2 regions of the Pseudoalteromonas sp. SG41-2 genome follow, and region 2 is predicted to be linked to the other one. Evidence: predicted binding sites of a transcription regulator. Region 2 holds the regulator's gene; the other holds the start of a gene.
What was found. The regulator FliA, encoded in region 2, starts transcription of late flagellar genes. The targets are predictions, from matches to a motif close to CTAAAGNTNNNNNNNNNNNNGCCGATA.

Region 1: a site for FliA is predicted at 5,611-5,637, ahead of H5186_RS16335 (DUF4402 domain-containing protein). Genes of this name have one in related genera too.

The regions. Positions count from the first base shown of each region.
Region 1 is NZ_JACJFK010000021.1:75,481-83,216, reverse strand. Features, by position in the region: gene H5186_RS16355 (SPOR domain-containing protein) at 23-688, opposite strand; gene H5186_RS16350 (hypothetical protein) at 699-3,659, opposite strand; gene H5186_RS16345 (molecular chaperone) at 3,666-4,478, opposite strand; gene H5186_RS16340 (DUF4402 domain-containing protein) at 4,487-4,954, opposite strand; gene H5186_RS16335 (DUF4402 domain-containing protein) at 4,962-5,555, opposite strand; gene H5186_RS16330 (SPOR domain-containing protein) at 5,676-6,308, opposite strand; gene galU (UTP--glucose-1-phosphate uridylyltransferase GalU) at 6,431-7,309, opposite strand; gene H5186_RS16320 (thymidylate synthase) at 7,345-7,736, opposite strand, start outside.
Region 2 is NZ_JACJFK010000006.1:65,428-73,163, reverse strand. Features, by position in the region: gene flhF (flagellar biosynthesis protein FlhF) at 1-1,420, shown strand, start outside; gene H5186_RS06655 (MinD/ParA family protein) at 1,413-2,273, shown strand; gene H5186_RS06650 (RNA polymerase sigma factor FliA) at 2,300-3,010, shown strand; gene cheY (chemotaxis response regulator CheY) at 3,051-3,434, shown strand; gene H5186_RS06640 (protein phosphatase CheZ) at 3,452-4,216, shown strand; gene H5186_RS06635 (chemotaxis protein CheA) at 4,231-6,444, shown strand; gene H5186_RS06630 (chemotaxis response regulator protein-glutamate methylesterase) at 6,513-7,655, shown strand; gene H5186_RS06625 (flagellar motor protein) at 7,648-7,736, shown strand, end outside.

The DNA.
Region 1 (7,736 bases), on a different contig from region 2:
ACAAAGCAAGTATTATGCCTATTTATAATTTTATTGGGTTATCGGTGTAGTGAGTCACCATGCAGTTGAGCTGTTGTAGCTTTAATTTATCACAATCAGCTTGGGCGTTTTTTTGATATTGGTATGCCCCGATTTTTAAGCGGTAATAAGTCATGCCTTTTACCTGAGCAGTTTCGACATTGGTGGTAAATTTATCTGACAATAAACTCGGTACTTTTTGTTGAATTGTTTGCCAGCTTGGAGCTAATTGCGATTGTTGAGTGACCGCAATAATTTGCAGCGCAAAAAGCGCGTTGTTAGTTATGTTTGACTGTGTTGCTATAGATTGCGCAGGCCTATCTAACGGTACTTGCTGTGATGCCAAGGCAGCAGATGAATGGCTCTTATTACCTGTGTTCTCGTCATCATTTGCTATCGCGGTTAACTGTGCTATCAATAAATTCAAATCACTTTCAATCAGTAATAATCGTTCAAGATCGGGTTTAATTGCTTGCCACTGTGCAGAGCTAGTTTGTAACTGTTGTAACTCTTGTTGCGTGATCTGTACATAGGTTTCATGATTAGTTTCAGCTGTGCTGCTGGTACTTTTTTGCGCGCTATCCGTCGTGCTGGTACAGCCAGATAATATAATTAAACTCATTATTAATACGGCTGATTGCATTACACTAAACGATTGTTTGATATTCATTGCTATTCCTTTAATGAAGTATTGTTCGTTGTTCGATATCACACTTCAATCTTTGTTTTATTAATGACTGACAAAGATCCGTAAATTCAGGCTGTACTTGCTTAGCGTATGCTAAGGCGAGTATGTACTTACTTTGCTGTTGATCATGAATATAAAACACGTCTTGCTGTTGTAATTTTAAGCGTGGGCTTATCAAACGTAAGTATGCCTTTAACATCATTAACGATGAGAAATTCCCCGCATTAACAATAGTCCCCGACACTTCTTCGAGTGATTTTAAAGTAAAATCAACCCCAACCAACACATCCCCTTTTGCTGATAAATCAACTGTTACTTGCTGGGTGTTTTTTAATGCTTTACGTTCTTTAAAGCTATCGTCAACCACAGCCCGATACTGCCCTGGCCGTAGGTCGGTAAACAAATAATAGCCATCATAAGCCGCTTGGGTGTTGGCAACTTCTTTATCGTTTTGATCTAACAAGGTTATTTTTGCATAAGGCTGCACATAAGTGTGATCGCCTTGCTGCTGATACACCACCCCTTCAATTTCGCTGGCGTTATTTAGCGGGTAATCCATGTATTCAATAAATCCTGCTCTTGGCGTGATTGAAAAGCCCTCATTGGCAGGCACAAAAAACGGATCGGGGAAGCTGTCTCTATCGAGCACAATATCTGTGGTGCGATTAGCTGGCATTGAGGTTAACAATGCAATGCCATTTTCATCGGTTATTGCTTGGCGATAATTTTGCAGCCCTTTTACTTTTATACCTGCAACACCTTGCTCGTCAGGATCCATAATGCCGTTGTTATTTTGATCTAAAAATACCCGTAACATTAATGTACCTGTCGTTGTTAAGCTTTGCTTAGACACAAAATAGTGATTGTTTTGTGTGTCATAACCAAGGCTGAATCGGCTATATACGCCAAGCTGCCAGTTATCTTCACTGTCGTAGTTTAGATTACTAGTGAGACTAAACTTATTGCTTTGCCAACTTAAGCCTAAATCAGCCGATTGAATATCATTAATACGAGAATCACGTAAGGTGACTTCTGCTTGCAGTTGACTGGTAATACTACGGTTAAACTCTGCCTCGTAGCTGGTGACTTCATTGATAGGAGATAATGTGTAATCAACACTAAAACGGCTATAAATACGACCCAAACGCCCTTGCAAACGTGTTGAGCCATACACTGATTCAACATTATTACTTTGTTGCCATTGTAATTGGTTGCTCAAAGCTAGGCCTGCAATCGCATAATTCAAACGGTTCTGTGCTTGCTTATAGATGCCTCGGTTATCTGATGTTTGATACAATAAATTGTTTTGGTAGTTTAGCCGCCCGTAACTGTTTTGCATCAACTCGCCTGCCATATCAAACTGATAGCTGTCGTATTTTTGTTTTAATTCATCGGTTCGATTCGTTGCGCTAAAAAGTAAAGATTGATCAGCAAATTGCGTGCGTGCTGTAAGTTCAAGCTCTTGTTCATGTTGATTATTTTTCTGGTAATCTAAGTTTAATAGCAGAGCGCTAGATAAGCTAAGGTTAGTCCCCAGTGACATGTGTTGTAGGTCGTCATGTGTTCTTTTTTGTGCCAATGCAGCGGTATATATCGAGAAGTCGTCTGTAATACCTTGCTCGTAGCGCCCTGCTATTTGCCAGCCCGTGCTGTCATTATTGAAGGCTGTATTGCCAAGCAATTTTTTACCCTGCTCAGAGACTGATAGTTCATAAAATCCTTCACCTTGTGCTAATTGGTTACTATCGATAAAATAATATTCGCTTTTTCGCTCGACCTGCCCTTGAGGACCATAAAAAATAAGCTCGAAGTTGTTCTCACCATAAAACAAATCAACATTATCAAAAATATAACGACCATCTGATAAGCTTAATTGCTGCGCAATCAATACGCCGTTACGATAAAGCTCAACGTCCCAGCCTAACTGAATCGGACCACTTAAATTAATACGGTTACTATCAAATTGTTGAGTCAGTCCGCGGTTTGAAAACTTAATACCACGACCATACTGACTGTTGTAACGGCTGCCAACTTGTGTGGCCGTTACATCACCAAACTCAACTTCACTGGCTGCTAACACTCCCAGTAATGAGCTTTGCGGGTCTTGCTTAGTAAATGTTAAACGCGAATCGCTGAGTAAATCGCCCTCGCGACCAGATAAAAAGTATTCGGCAGATAAATAAGCAAAGTCTTGTGCACCTAATAATGAGTAACTTGTTCTATTTTGATTTTTATCAGCACTGTAGTTTAATTGTAAATCAGCAACAGGTGATGAAAGCGCTTGATACGGGCTGGCTTTCCAAGGCAAGGTGGGCTTGGCATTACGATTCGAGGGGTTAAGCCTTCTACCATGGCGTTCTCGCTGTTGTTCAATTGGTAATAAGATGGCCGAACTTAACTCTATTTCTAAATCACCATAATCGACTGTAAATTGCAGCCCAAAAACCTCTTTTAACTGCGCCATTTCAATATACATGTCATCATCAATGCTAATATCAGCAGCCGTTAGTTCAAGCATACCTGCGTCAGTTATCAGTGTTGCAGGCAGGGTGCTGGCATCTAAAATGAAAGGCTGTTGATCTCGATACCAGCCTTGAGCAGAACGAGTTACAAGATCAACATCTATTCCAAATTGCAATATATCAGCTAGGCTACTAAGGCCAAGTTGAATACCCTGATCACTTTTTAAAGCGAACACTTCGCCTAAGTAGTAATCATTTAAAGACAACGAAAATAATAAAAACTCACCGCTTGCGATCCGCGGTTGGTTTGACGCAACAGGGCTGTTAACGCTAGGCTGAGAAGCTGTTGGTAAGTCGGTTAATTTAGCTTCAATCTTGCGAAGTGTTTTTAATGCATCATTCACAGTTACGTTATTAGTCGCGAATGCATTGTTACTAAGGCATAAACTTAGCCATAGTGTAATGCACTTTAGCCCTGTATTCTTGGTCATGAAGAGTTAAAGTTGCAGCATTTTTGGACTAATCGCTAAAGCATACTCGGCAAAATTTATGTCTTGATATTCATCTGCACCGATATATTTAAAAATAACAGTACCAGGCTTATCTAGGGTTTTATCACTAAATAAACTCAACATTACCTCGGCATTTTTTACATCCGAGTAAATACTTAAATTGCCAATTTCAGCGATAGCTTCCAGCTTAGCATTAGCATTTTGTTGATAAAACGCGGTTAATTTACCATAACTGCTAAAGTGAGTTTCACGATTGAGTTTTAATTTAAATTGTAGTCGTTGGTTGCCCTGGTTTTTAATCACTTGCGCTTGCTCAATGAGTACTTTTGGTACTTCAGCATGTTCACGAAGGATGACTGGAATACTGTAGCTCATGATCATATTAATTTTTATTGAACTCGTACTATTTGGGTTTTCATTTGGCAACGCCTGAAATAATAAATGCGAACGATATTCACCATCTGCTAACTGTTTTGGTTTTCGAATTGCAATTTTAACGGTTTGCTTTTCACCAGGCGCCAAACGCATTTGCTTTGGTGATAAGCGCGTCATCGGGCTTAAACTTGTCGCCGTCGGCTCAAGTAAGGTTACATACCCTCCGGTTGATGTGGATTGCTTTTCGCTCCACTGCACTCGGTAAGTTTTGTACTCGTGACTGGTGTTGATCACTGTGACCTTTGCAGTACGTTGACGCTCGTCAAAACTAATACGAGTAGGAGAAATAAGTAAATTCGCCATTACCGCCTGGCTAAAAAAACAAAAGCTTAAAAGCAGTATCACGGTTAATTTATTAAACATTTAAATCCTTAATAATCCACTGAAATTTCTAAGTTTGTGGTTGTTGAATAGTCGCCGTCAACATATTGTTTGCCGCTTGTATTTATTTCTAATTTACCACCAATAAATACATGCACTTCGCTAAACTCATCGCTTGTTGCGTCTTTAGGAAAGCCATTTAAGGTCACTCTAAAGTCGGCACTACTACTTCCTTTAGTATTGTGTTGCATAGTTGCAGGAGCCACTAAATTCATGGAAACTCGAGTGCCAGGGGGGATGTCAGTGAGTATCAGCTCAGCTGGGCGACCATCTTTAAGGATATAGATTTCGCCAGAGGTGCTAATCGAACCATCATCCTTGATAATTACAGAACCTATTTGATCACTTTTAAGAATAACTAAGGTGCCAAAATCAAGCGCTTGTTGCTCTATACTCGCGGCTCTTGTTGACTGTGAATACAGTATTGAAAGCATCGCAAATAACAACAAAAAACGCATGATTAAATTAATAAGCAACTTCTAATTGAAAAGTGCCTGTATACTCAGTATCTCGGTACGCTTCGCTAGAAATTGTTGATGCTGTAGAAAGAGTTGCACCAATATTAAACGATACACTGCCATCACCGTCAGCAGTTAAATTAGGCGTCACTGATGAATAATAAGCGTTTGCATTTGGACCGCTAGTGATAAAGTATGTCCAAGTACCAACCGTAAAGTTTGGCTCATTCAAACCTTGGCCATTAGAGCTCAGGGTTGTTGCTGTTGGGTTAGTAATTGATAAACGAGCATTTGGCACTACTTCCGATACTGTAAAAGATGCAGGCGAACCTTGCTCTATTATTGAAATAATCGCAGGTGCGTTATCAGTTCTAGACGATACAGGACTTGCTGTAGGCTCAGGGTTTATAACCAATGTAGCTTGGTTAACACCGTCTGGATCTGCAACCGCTCGAATTGTACCAAAATCTAAGTCATTTCCTTTGGTTAAAACGACAGTATTTTGCACTTTAACTTTCGCATCAAAGCTTTCGGTTGTTGCATAAGTCGCGAATGAGCTTGCTGTAACTGCTGCTGCCAGAAGAGTTAAAGATAATTTCATATTAAATCCTTATAAGTGATGGGACATTACCCTATGTTGCCCCTATCTTAGATATTATCGACACTCAGAACAATTACTTTAAGCTTAATTACTGAAAAATCAGAAAAATAGCTTATTTAATTACAAAGGCTGACCAACAAATGGGGCACTCAGGCATTTTTGGCCTAAATTTTGTGCTAATGAACAAAATAGATTGGCCTCGGTATAATTTTGAAATGGCCCAACTCGTAACCCATACAAGGTAACGCCTTTATTGTGACGCTCTGTCATTACAAAATCTAATTGGCTAAATGCCTGCGGATATTGTTGCTGCAACCTTGCTATTTGCGTTCTCACTCTTTGCGGTTTTAAATACAGCCCAAGTTGCGCGCCTGGCAGTGAGTTGCCATACAGTGGCAGAGGGCGGTTTTCGATAGTTTTTGAGGAGTTAGCAGTATCAGGGATCTGTATTTTTTCAGCATAATGAGCCACCGTAACATTATCTTCGCGAAGCACCGCTGGGTTTTCTGCAATATCAGTTTGAGAGGAAAGTGCCATTATTAATAGTTGCAAGTCTTCCTCCATCGCAGCTAAACGAGTAATACTCTCTTGTTGCGAGTGCCATTGCTGAACATACTCTTTGACTTGTTGATCAGAAATTAATGCAGGCTGCTGTTCCACCGGGTTAGCATTAATACTACTGCACCCACTAAGCCAGACAGTTGCTGTAACCAACACTGTGGTATACCAAGCTTGCTTTTTAAAACACATCATCTGTTAGCATCACAAAATAAATAATGCCATATTATAAGCAAAGTCAGTGCCAGTTTCAGGATTTTTAAGCAATAAAAAAGTGCCACTAAGGCACTTTTATAAGTTAGGCTCAATAAATGAGCTTAAACTAAGGTTTTAATAAAATCACTTAGCTCATCTTTAAATTCATCACGACGCAGTGCAAATTCAATAGTGGCTTTTAAATAGCCCAACTTACTACCGCAATCATGACTACGCCCTTTTATCGCATAAGCAGCAACAGATTCTTTTTCCATTAGCATCGCAATTGCATCTGTTAACTGAATTTCGTCGCCGGCGCCTGCGGGAGTTTTTGCAAGTAATGGCCAAATATTTTTACTTAGCACATAACGACCTACCACAGCCAAATTTGATGGTGCGCTATGCACAGGAGGTTTTTCAACCATATTAAGGATCGCTGCGCTTTGCCCTTGTTCAAGCTTTACGTCGCCTAAATCGACCACACCAAACTTATCAACATCCTGCATAGGCACAGGCTCAACCATTATTTGGCTCTCACCGTTTGTATTAAAGCGAGTAATCATTTCAGCTAAATTATCTTTTTTAAGATTACTTTCAACATCATCTATGATCACATCAGGTAAAATAACCACAAACGGTTCGTTACCAATAATTGGCGCTGCACAGTTGATTGCGTGCCCTAAGCCTTTTGCTTCACCTTGGCGAACGTGAATAATTGTCACATCTTTAGGGCAAATAGCTTGTACTTCAGCAAGTAACTGACGCTTTACCCGCTTCTCTAGCGTTGCTTCTAGCTCAAAACTGGTATCAAAATGGTTTTCAATCGAGTTTTTACTCGAGTGAGTCACTAATACAATTTCTTTAATACCCGCAGCAACCGCTTCATTAACTACATATTGAATCAAGGGTTTATCTACAACAGGTAACATCTCTTTTGGAATAGCTTTAGTAGCTGGCAACATACGGGTGCCAAGTCCTGCGACTGGGATCACTGCTTTCATTATTCTCTCCTTAAAACTATGATGCTTATTAATTGTTACACTGAAAACGGGTATTTAATTGCTTCATGGCATTGATAGCCATTTACCTCAAAGTCATCACGGGTGACCCACGTTTCGATATCTTCGAGTGATTTAATATTTGGATTAATCGTCAACGTCGGTGATGCAAATGGCTCACGCTGTAACTGCACATCACGCATTAATTCCAGTTGGTTCTCATAAATATGGGCATTAACGATTTTATGGTATGCCTTACCTGCTTTGTGGCCAGTGATCTGCGCGACCAGTGCAAGCAATACAAAACATTGAATTTGATTGAAATTCAAACCAAGTGGCACATCACAGCTGCGCTGATACGAGGTTAAATAAAGCGTATCGCCAAGAAGCGAAAAAGTATGCGTGTGCATACATGGGCGCAAACACCCTA
Region 2 (7,736 bases):
ACTCGGTGTAGATGCTGTAATCATGTCAAATAAAAAATTAGCCAATGGGGTAGAGATTGTTGCCGCCGTTGATTATGAAAAAGCAGCCCCGAAAGCACCTGCACAAGCACATGTTGCTACGGCACAAGCACAAACAAATGCTAACTTTGTTAAACCTGCGCCACAACGTTCACAGCCTGAGCCGCAAGCTGCGGTAGCTGATAGCTTACAAGCATTATTAGAGCGCCAATCACCGCGTCCACGTTCACCTGAGCTTGCATCGATGTTTAGCCAGTCAGGGATTGATACATCAACTCAGTATCAACCACAGCAACAACATCAAGCACAGCAAACTCGCCATGAACCACAAGCACATAATGATTTTGCTCGTCGCGATACTGCGTCGCGTCCACAAACGCAAGCACATAGCTTAGGTTTTGATGATGATCTAGAAAGTGGTTTTGATGATTTAGATACTCCGATGCCAACAAAAAGTGCACCCAAAACAGATGAAATTACCGCTATGCGTGATGAAATGGCAGCGATGCGTCAATTACTTGAGTATCAAGTATCTGGCTTGATGCAACAAGATTTAGCGCGTCGCGACCCTACTCGCGCATGCATGATCGATCGTTTAGTCGGAATGGGTATTGACAGTGAAGTTGCAGAGCAAATGGCCTGTTTTATTCCCGATGATGTGTCACGTCAGCAAGCATGGCAAGCGCTATTGCAAATGGTTGAAAACCAAATGCATACTACAAATAATGAAATACTACGCCAAGGCGGCGTATATGCACTTGTTGGCCCTACTGGGGTTGGTAAAACTACAACCGTGGCAAAACTTGCAGCCCTTGGCGCACAAAAATATGGCGCAGATAAAGTTGCGCTTATTACCACTGATACTTACCGTATTGGCGCTTATGAACAGCTTGCTACTTATGGCCGAATCATCGGTTGTGGTGTAAAACAAGTTAAAGATGCCAATGAATTAGCAGAAGTTTTATATCATTTACGAAATAAGCGTCTAGTATTAATAGATACAGCGGGAATGAGCCAACGTGATTTACGTTTAACTGAGCAGTTAAATACACTAATGCGTAATCAACGTGTCGATATTCGCAATTATTTAGTGCTCAGTGCGACCGCACAAATTAATGTTTTACAAGAAACCGTAAGACACTTTAAGAAGGTACAATTAAGTGGCTGTATTTTCACTAAATTAGACGAATCATTAAGTTTAGGTGAGATTATTAGTATAGCGATTCAAAATCGCCTTCCAATAGGGTATCTTACTAACGGTCAGCGCGTTCCAGAGGACATTCGGGTCGCCAATGCAGAGAAATTAGTAAAAAAAGCAGAACAATTGTATTTAAAAAGAACAAAAGCACAACATTCACGACGCCAAGCAGTAGCGTCAAGCACAGTAGGGATGTATGATTAACACAGTATTAGATCAAGCAAGTGGCCTGCGTAAAATGAGTCAAAACAATAATAACGGCGTTAAAGTTATCGCTGTAACAGGTGGCAAAGGTGGCGTAGGGAAAACTAACGTCTCACTTAACACTGCGATTGCGTTGGGTCAGCTCGGAAACCGAGTGTTAGTACTGGATGCCGATTTGGGTTTAGCAAATTGTGATGTGATGTTAGGACTTAGGGTAGAGCGTAATCTATCTCATGTACTATCAGGTGAATGCGAGCTCGATGAAATTTTAGTTGAAGGGCCTGCAGGAATTAAAATAGTACCAGCGACGTCAGGCTCACAAAGTATGGTGGAACTTTCACCATCAGAACATGCTGGTTTAATTCGCGCTTTTAGTGAATTAAATACCGAATTTGATATATTAATTGTTGATACTGCTGCTGGTATCTCTGACATGGTATTAAGTTTTTCGCGCGCAGCGCAAGATGTCATGGTAGTAGTATGTGATGAACCGAGCTCAATAACTGATGCTTATGCATTAATCAAAGTATTGAGTCGTGAGCACGGTGTGTATAAATTTAAAATCGTTGCTAATATGGTGCGCAGCATGCGTGAAGGCCAGGAACTATTTGCTAAGCTCTCAAAAGTAACGGATCGCTTTTTGGATGTCTCAATGGAATTGGTAGCAACAGTCCCGTATGATGAAAATATGCGTAAAGCAACTCGTCGTCAGAAAGTGATTGTTGATTTATTTCCAAGTTCCCCAGCAGCAATAGCATTTAAAACATTAGCGACAAAAGCAGTTAAATGGCCTATACCTAATCAACCATCTGGTCATTTAGAATTTTTCATAGAAAAATTAGTAAACGGCTAACTATGACGGCATCGGTGAATAAAGCGATGGGATATCAATCGACACAAAATTTAAATGTGATTGTTGAGCGACATGCTTCCTTAGTCAAAAAAGTGGCTTGTCATTTAATCGCTCGTTTACCCGCGAGTGTGCAACTCGATGATTTGATTCAATCGGGGATGATAGGGTTAATTGAAGCATCAAAGAACTTTGATGCGACTAAAGGTGCAAGCTTTGAAACCTTTGCAGGCATTCGTATCCGTGGTGCGATGCTGGATGAAATGCGCCGAGGTGATTGGGCTCCACGCTCAGTGCACCGTAATAGCCGCAGAGTCGCTGAAGCGATTAGTGAGCTAGAAAGCAGCCTGAATCGAGAACCTAAAGACAGTGAAGTTGCTGAAAAACTTGATATTACGCTAGATGAGTACCATCATATTCTTAGTGATGTAAATTCAAGTAAAGTGTTAGGTATAGAAGACTTAGGGGTAGATGAAGATGTTATCACACCAGTGGGACATGATTTAGCACTGGACAAGCCCTTTAATAACGTTAAAAATGAACGCTTTAATCAATCATTATTAACAGCTATACAATCTTTACCTGAACGAGATGGGTTAGTATTGTCGCTGTATTATAACGATGAAATGAATTTAAAAGAGATTGGACATATACTCGATGTAAGTGAATCGCGTGTGAGTCAGATACATGGTCAGGCGATGATTAAGCTCAAAGCAAAAATCAATGACTGGATTAATTAGTAGTAAGTAAATATAGGTTCAGACCTCACCGGAGGATGTTTTGGATAAAAACATGAAAATTCTTGTTGTTGATGATTTTTCGACGATGAGACGTATTATCAAAAATCTGTTAAGAGATTTGGGTTTTACAAATGTACAAGAAGCTGACGATGGCTCAACAGCTTTACCGATGTTGCAGAATCAAGAATTTGATTTTGTAGTTACAGATTGGAACATGCCTGGCATGCAAGGAATCGATCTCTTGCGCGCTATTAGGGCCGATGACAGCCTGAAACACATTCCTGTTTTAATGGTAACAGCAGAAGCTAAAAAAGAACAAATTGTTGCTGCTGCACAAGCTGGTGTTAACGGTTATATCGTTAAACCATTTACAGCTGCAACACTGAAAACCAAATTGGAAAAAGTGTTTGAGCGTTTAGGTTAAATAAATAGGAGAGGCTTATGTCAGCACCTGCTGCGCCTCAGATCAGTTTAGAACAAGCCCGTCAGCTTGTGGTTTACCTTGAAAACGGTGAACAAGATAAAGCTGATCAGTTAATTATTGATGCGGCGTCAAAAGAGCAATCAGAATTATTTGCCGAAGTAGGCAAACTTACGCGTCAGCTTCATGATGCGTTGAAAAATTTTGAGCTTGATACACGTTTAGCTGATTTGACCAAAGATGCACTACCCGACGCGAAGCAGCGTCTTAACTATGTTATGGAAATGACCGAAAACGCTGCTAATAAAACCATGGATGCTGTAGAAGCAAGTTTACCCATTGCCCAACAGCTTGCAGATGACATTTCAGACATTAAACCCACTTGGGATCGTTTAATGAATCGTGAAATCGAGCTAGGTGAATTTAAAACACTTTGCCATAGCTTAGATAAGTTCATGAATAGCTCGCAAACTAAAACGGATGAGTTGCAAGGACTCATGACCAATGTGTTAATGGCACAAGATTTTCAAGATTTAACCGGTCAAGTGATCCGTCGGGTTATCGAGCTTGTTAGAGAAGTCGAAGACAGCTTGATCCACTTGTTGACAGCATTTGGCAGCCAAGATGATAGCGAAACAAAAACAATAGCACCAGTCATTGAAAAACCGCCTGCTGAAAATACACTTGCAGGCCCTGAAGGGCCAATTATTGATAAAGAATCTCGTGATGATGTTGTCTCAGGACAAGATGATGTTGATGATTTATTATCAAGCTTGGGCTTCTAAGAGGAGAAAACTGCATGAGCTTTGAAGTCGATGAAGATATTTTACAAGATTTTCTAGTAGAGGCTGGAGAAATTCTTGAGCTTTTGTCAGAACAGCTGGTGGAGCTTGAAAATAACCCAGATGATACCGAATTACTCAATGCAATTTTCCGTGGTTTTCATACGGTAAAAGGCGGCGCAGGCTTTTTAAGCATGACTGAACTAGTCGATGCTTGCCATGGTGCAGAGAACGTTTTCGATTTATTGCGTCAAGGTGTTCGTAAGGTTAATTCCGAACTGATGGACGTGATCTTGCAAGCACTCGATACTATCAACGAAATGTTTGCGACTATCCAAAGTAGAGAAAAACCAGAACCAGCAAATCCAGAATTACTCGCTGTTTTACATAAATTGGGGCTGCCGCCAACGGCTGAAGAATTAACTGGCAGTGCTGAACCTGCAGGCGATATCCCTGTTGTTGATGCTGATGATATTTTAGATGATTCTGACGATCCATTTGCGCTAGACTCATTATTTGATGGTCAAGTTGATAGCGATCAAAAAGATGTTCAAATCGATGAGATAACAGAAGATGAATTTGAGAGTCTGCTTGATGAGCTCCACGGACAAGGGAAAAGTCCTATAACGCCAACAACCACTGTCAGCAATGAATCATCAAATAGTGATATTACTGATGATGAATTTGATAATTTATTGGATGAATTGCACGGTATTGGTAGCTTCGGTCTAGTAAGTAATAAAGATACTGCAGGCACCGAAAGTGCTGCGCCTAAACCGACCCAAGCACCTTCAGCATCGACGAAAAGTAATGGTCCAGATGAAATCAGCGATGATGAATTTGAAGCTTTACTTGATGAATTACATGGTAAAGGCAGCGCGCCACAAGCGGTCGCTGAGACTGAGCCAGCACCCGCTAAAAAAGCACCAACACCTGCACCTGCACCTGCACCTGTTGCCGCAGCTAAGCCAGTGCCCAAACCAGCAGTGTCTGAGCCTGTGAAAGCAGCTGAAAAATCCGCACCAGCTCCAGCGACAGCTGTTGCTAAAAAACCAGCTCCTCCACAAGCTGATACGACGGTGCGTGTTGATACAAAACGCCTAGATCAAATAATGAACATGGTTGGTGAACTGGTATTGGTTCGCAATCGTTTAGTCAGTTTAGCAACCAATACTGAAAGTGAAGCGATGGGTAAAGCCATTTCGAATCTTGATGTAGTAACCGCAGACTTGCAAGGTGCGGTAATGAAAACGCGGATGCAACCGATCAAGAAAGTGTTTGGTCGTTTTCCTCGCGTAGTCCGTGATTTAGCCCGCAGTTTGAGAAAAGACATTAACTTACTGCTCGTGGGTGAAGAAACCGATTTAGATAAAAACTTAGTTGAGGCACTGGCAGATCCTTTAGTCCACTTGGTGCGCAACTCGGTTGACCATGGTATTGAAATGCCTGATGTGCGTGAAGCGGCAGGTAAGTCAAGAACTGGGACTGTTACTTTATCAGCATCGCAAGAGGGTGATCATATTTTGCTCACCATTCGTGATGATGGTGCAGGTATGGACCCTGAAAAACTGAAAAAAATAGCAATCAATAAAGGGGTGCTTGATCACGAGCAAGCAGCTCGACTATCTGATACAGAAGCCTATAACCTTATTTTTGCACCAGGCTTTTCCACCAAAGAACAGATCTCTGATATTTCGGGTCGTGGTGTGGGTATGGATGTGGTGAAAACCAAAATTACCCAACTAAATGGTTCTGTGAGTATTCAATCTGAGCTAGGTGTAGGCACAATCCTAGAAATTAAAGTACCGTTAACGTTGGCTATTTTGCCGACATTGATGGTGGTTGTCGGTGAGCAAACATTTGCATTACCACTGGCTGGTGTTAATGAAATATTCCACCTAGATCTAACTAAAACGAATGTAGTTGATGGTCAATTAACCATTATTGTTCGTAAGAAAGCACGACCGTTGTTTTATTTAGAACATTGGTTAGTTAAAGGTGCTGACAGATCATTACGCAAAGCTCAAGGCCATGTTGTAATTGTACAAATTGGTACGCAACAAGTTGGTTTTGTAGTGGATTCATTGATTGGTCAAGAAGAAGTTGTTATTAAACCGCTTGATGCTTTACTACAAGGAACACCTGGTATGGCAGGTGCAACGATCACGTCTGACGGTGGTATAGCGCTGATCTTAGATGTTCCAAACCTGTTAAAACACTACGCAGGTTAGGCCAATTCTTATCTTATTGTGAGGGCTAAATATGGCTCTCACAGATAAAATTTAACAAGAGTATGCCAATGGCAGTTAAAGTTTTAGTTGTTGATGATTCAAGTTTCTTTCGCCGCAGAGTGAGCGAAATACTCGAGCAAGATAAGGATATCGAAGTAATTGGTTTTGCGGTAAATGGCCGAGAAGCGGTCGATAAAACAAATCAACTTCGTCCAGATGTAATCACCATGGATGTTGAAATGCCCGTGCTTGATGGCATTAGTGCTGTAAAAGAAATCATGGCAGCAAATCCAACCCCTATTCTGATGTTCTCCTCACTGACTCGTGATGGCGCAACAGCAACCTTAGACGCACTTGATGCGGGTGCTCTAGATTTTTTACCGAAAAAATTTGAAGATATTGCTCGTAATAATGAAGATGCGATTAAGTTATTACAAAATAAAGTAAAAGAAATTGGACGCAAGCGTCTTTCGCGCTTTAGTCGGCCGACAACGCCTCCTGCATCGGCACCAATACCTCCCGTTTCTGCAGGTACAACAAGTCGCCCTGCGATAACTCAACCAGATCGAAGCTTTAACCGGAGCGCTGCACCTGCGACTAATATTGCAGCTAACACTCGCGCTTCAGGAAAGAAATATCAAATAGTTGCAATAGGTACTTCAACGGGAGGACCTGTTGCACTGCAAACAATTCTGACTCAGTTGCCCGCTAATTTTCCGCACCCTATTTTGTTAATACAGCATATGCCAGCTGCGTTTACGCCAGCATTTGCCGCACGTTTAAACGGCTTGTGCAAAATAAAAGTAAAAGAAGCACAACAAGGCGACCGATTAATGCCAGGCGTCGCGTATCTAGCGCCGGGCGGTCAACAAATGTTGATTGAGGGACGGGCTGGCAATCGCACTTTACGTGTTTTTGAAGACGATAGTGCCCGGATCACCTATAAACCAAGTGTTGATGTTACTTTTGCAAGTACAGCCAAATCGTTCCAAGGTGATGTATTAGCTGTGGTACTTACAGGCATGGGCGCAGATGGAAGAGACGGTGCAAGAATGCTTAAACAAGCCGGCGCTACTATTTGGGCACAAGATGAAAAAACCAGTGTGGTATATGGTATGCCACAAGCGGTTGCTAACGCAGGGTTATCATCGGCAAGCATTGCGCTTGAAGACGTTGCTAATCGGTTAGTTCGAGAGATTGGTTGTGGATAAGTTGTCGTTTCTAGGCCTGTTCGTTGCACTTTTGGCGATTGGTTATGGCTACTCACTAGAAGGCGGTGTTGTGAGTGCTTT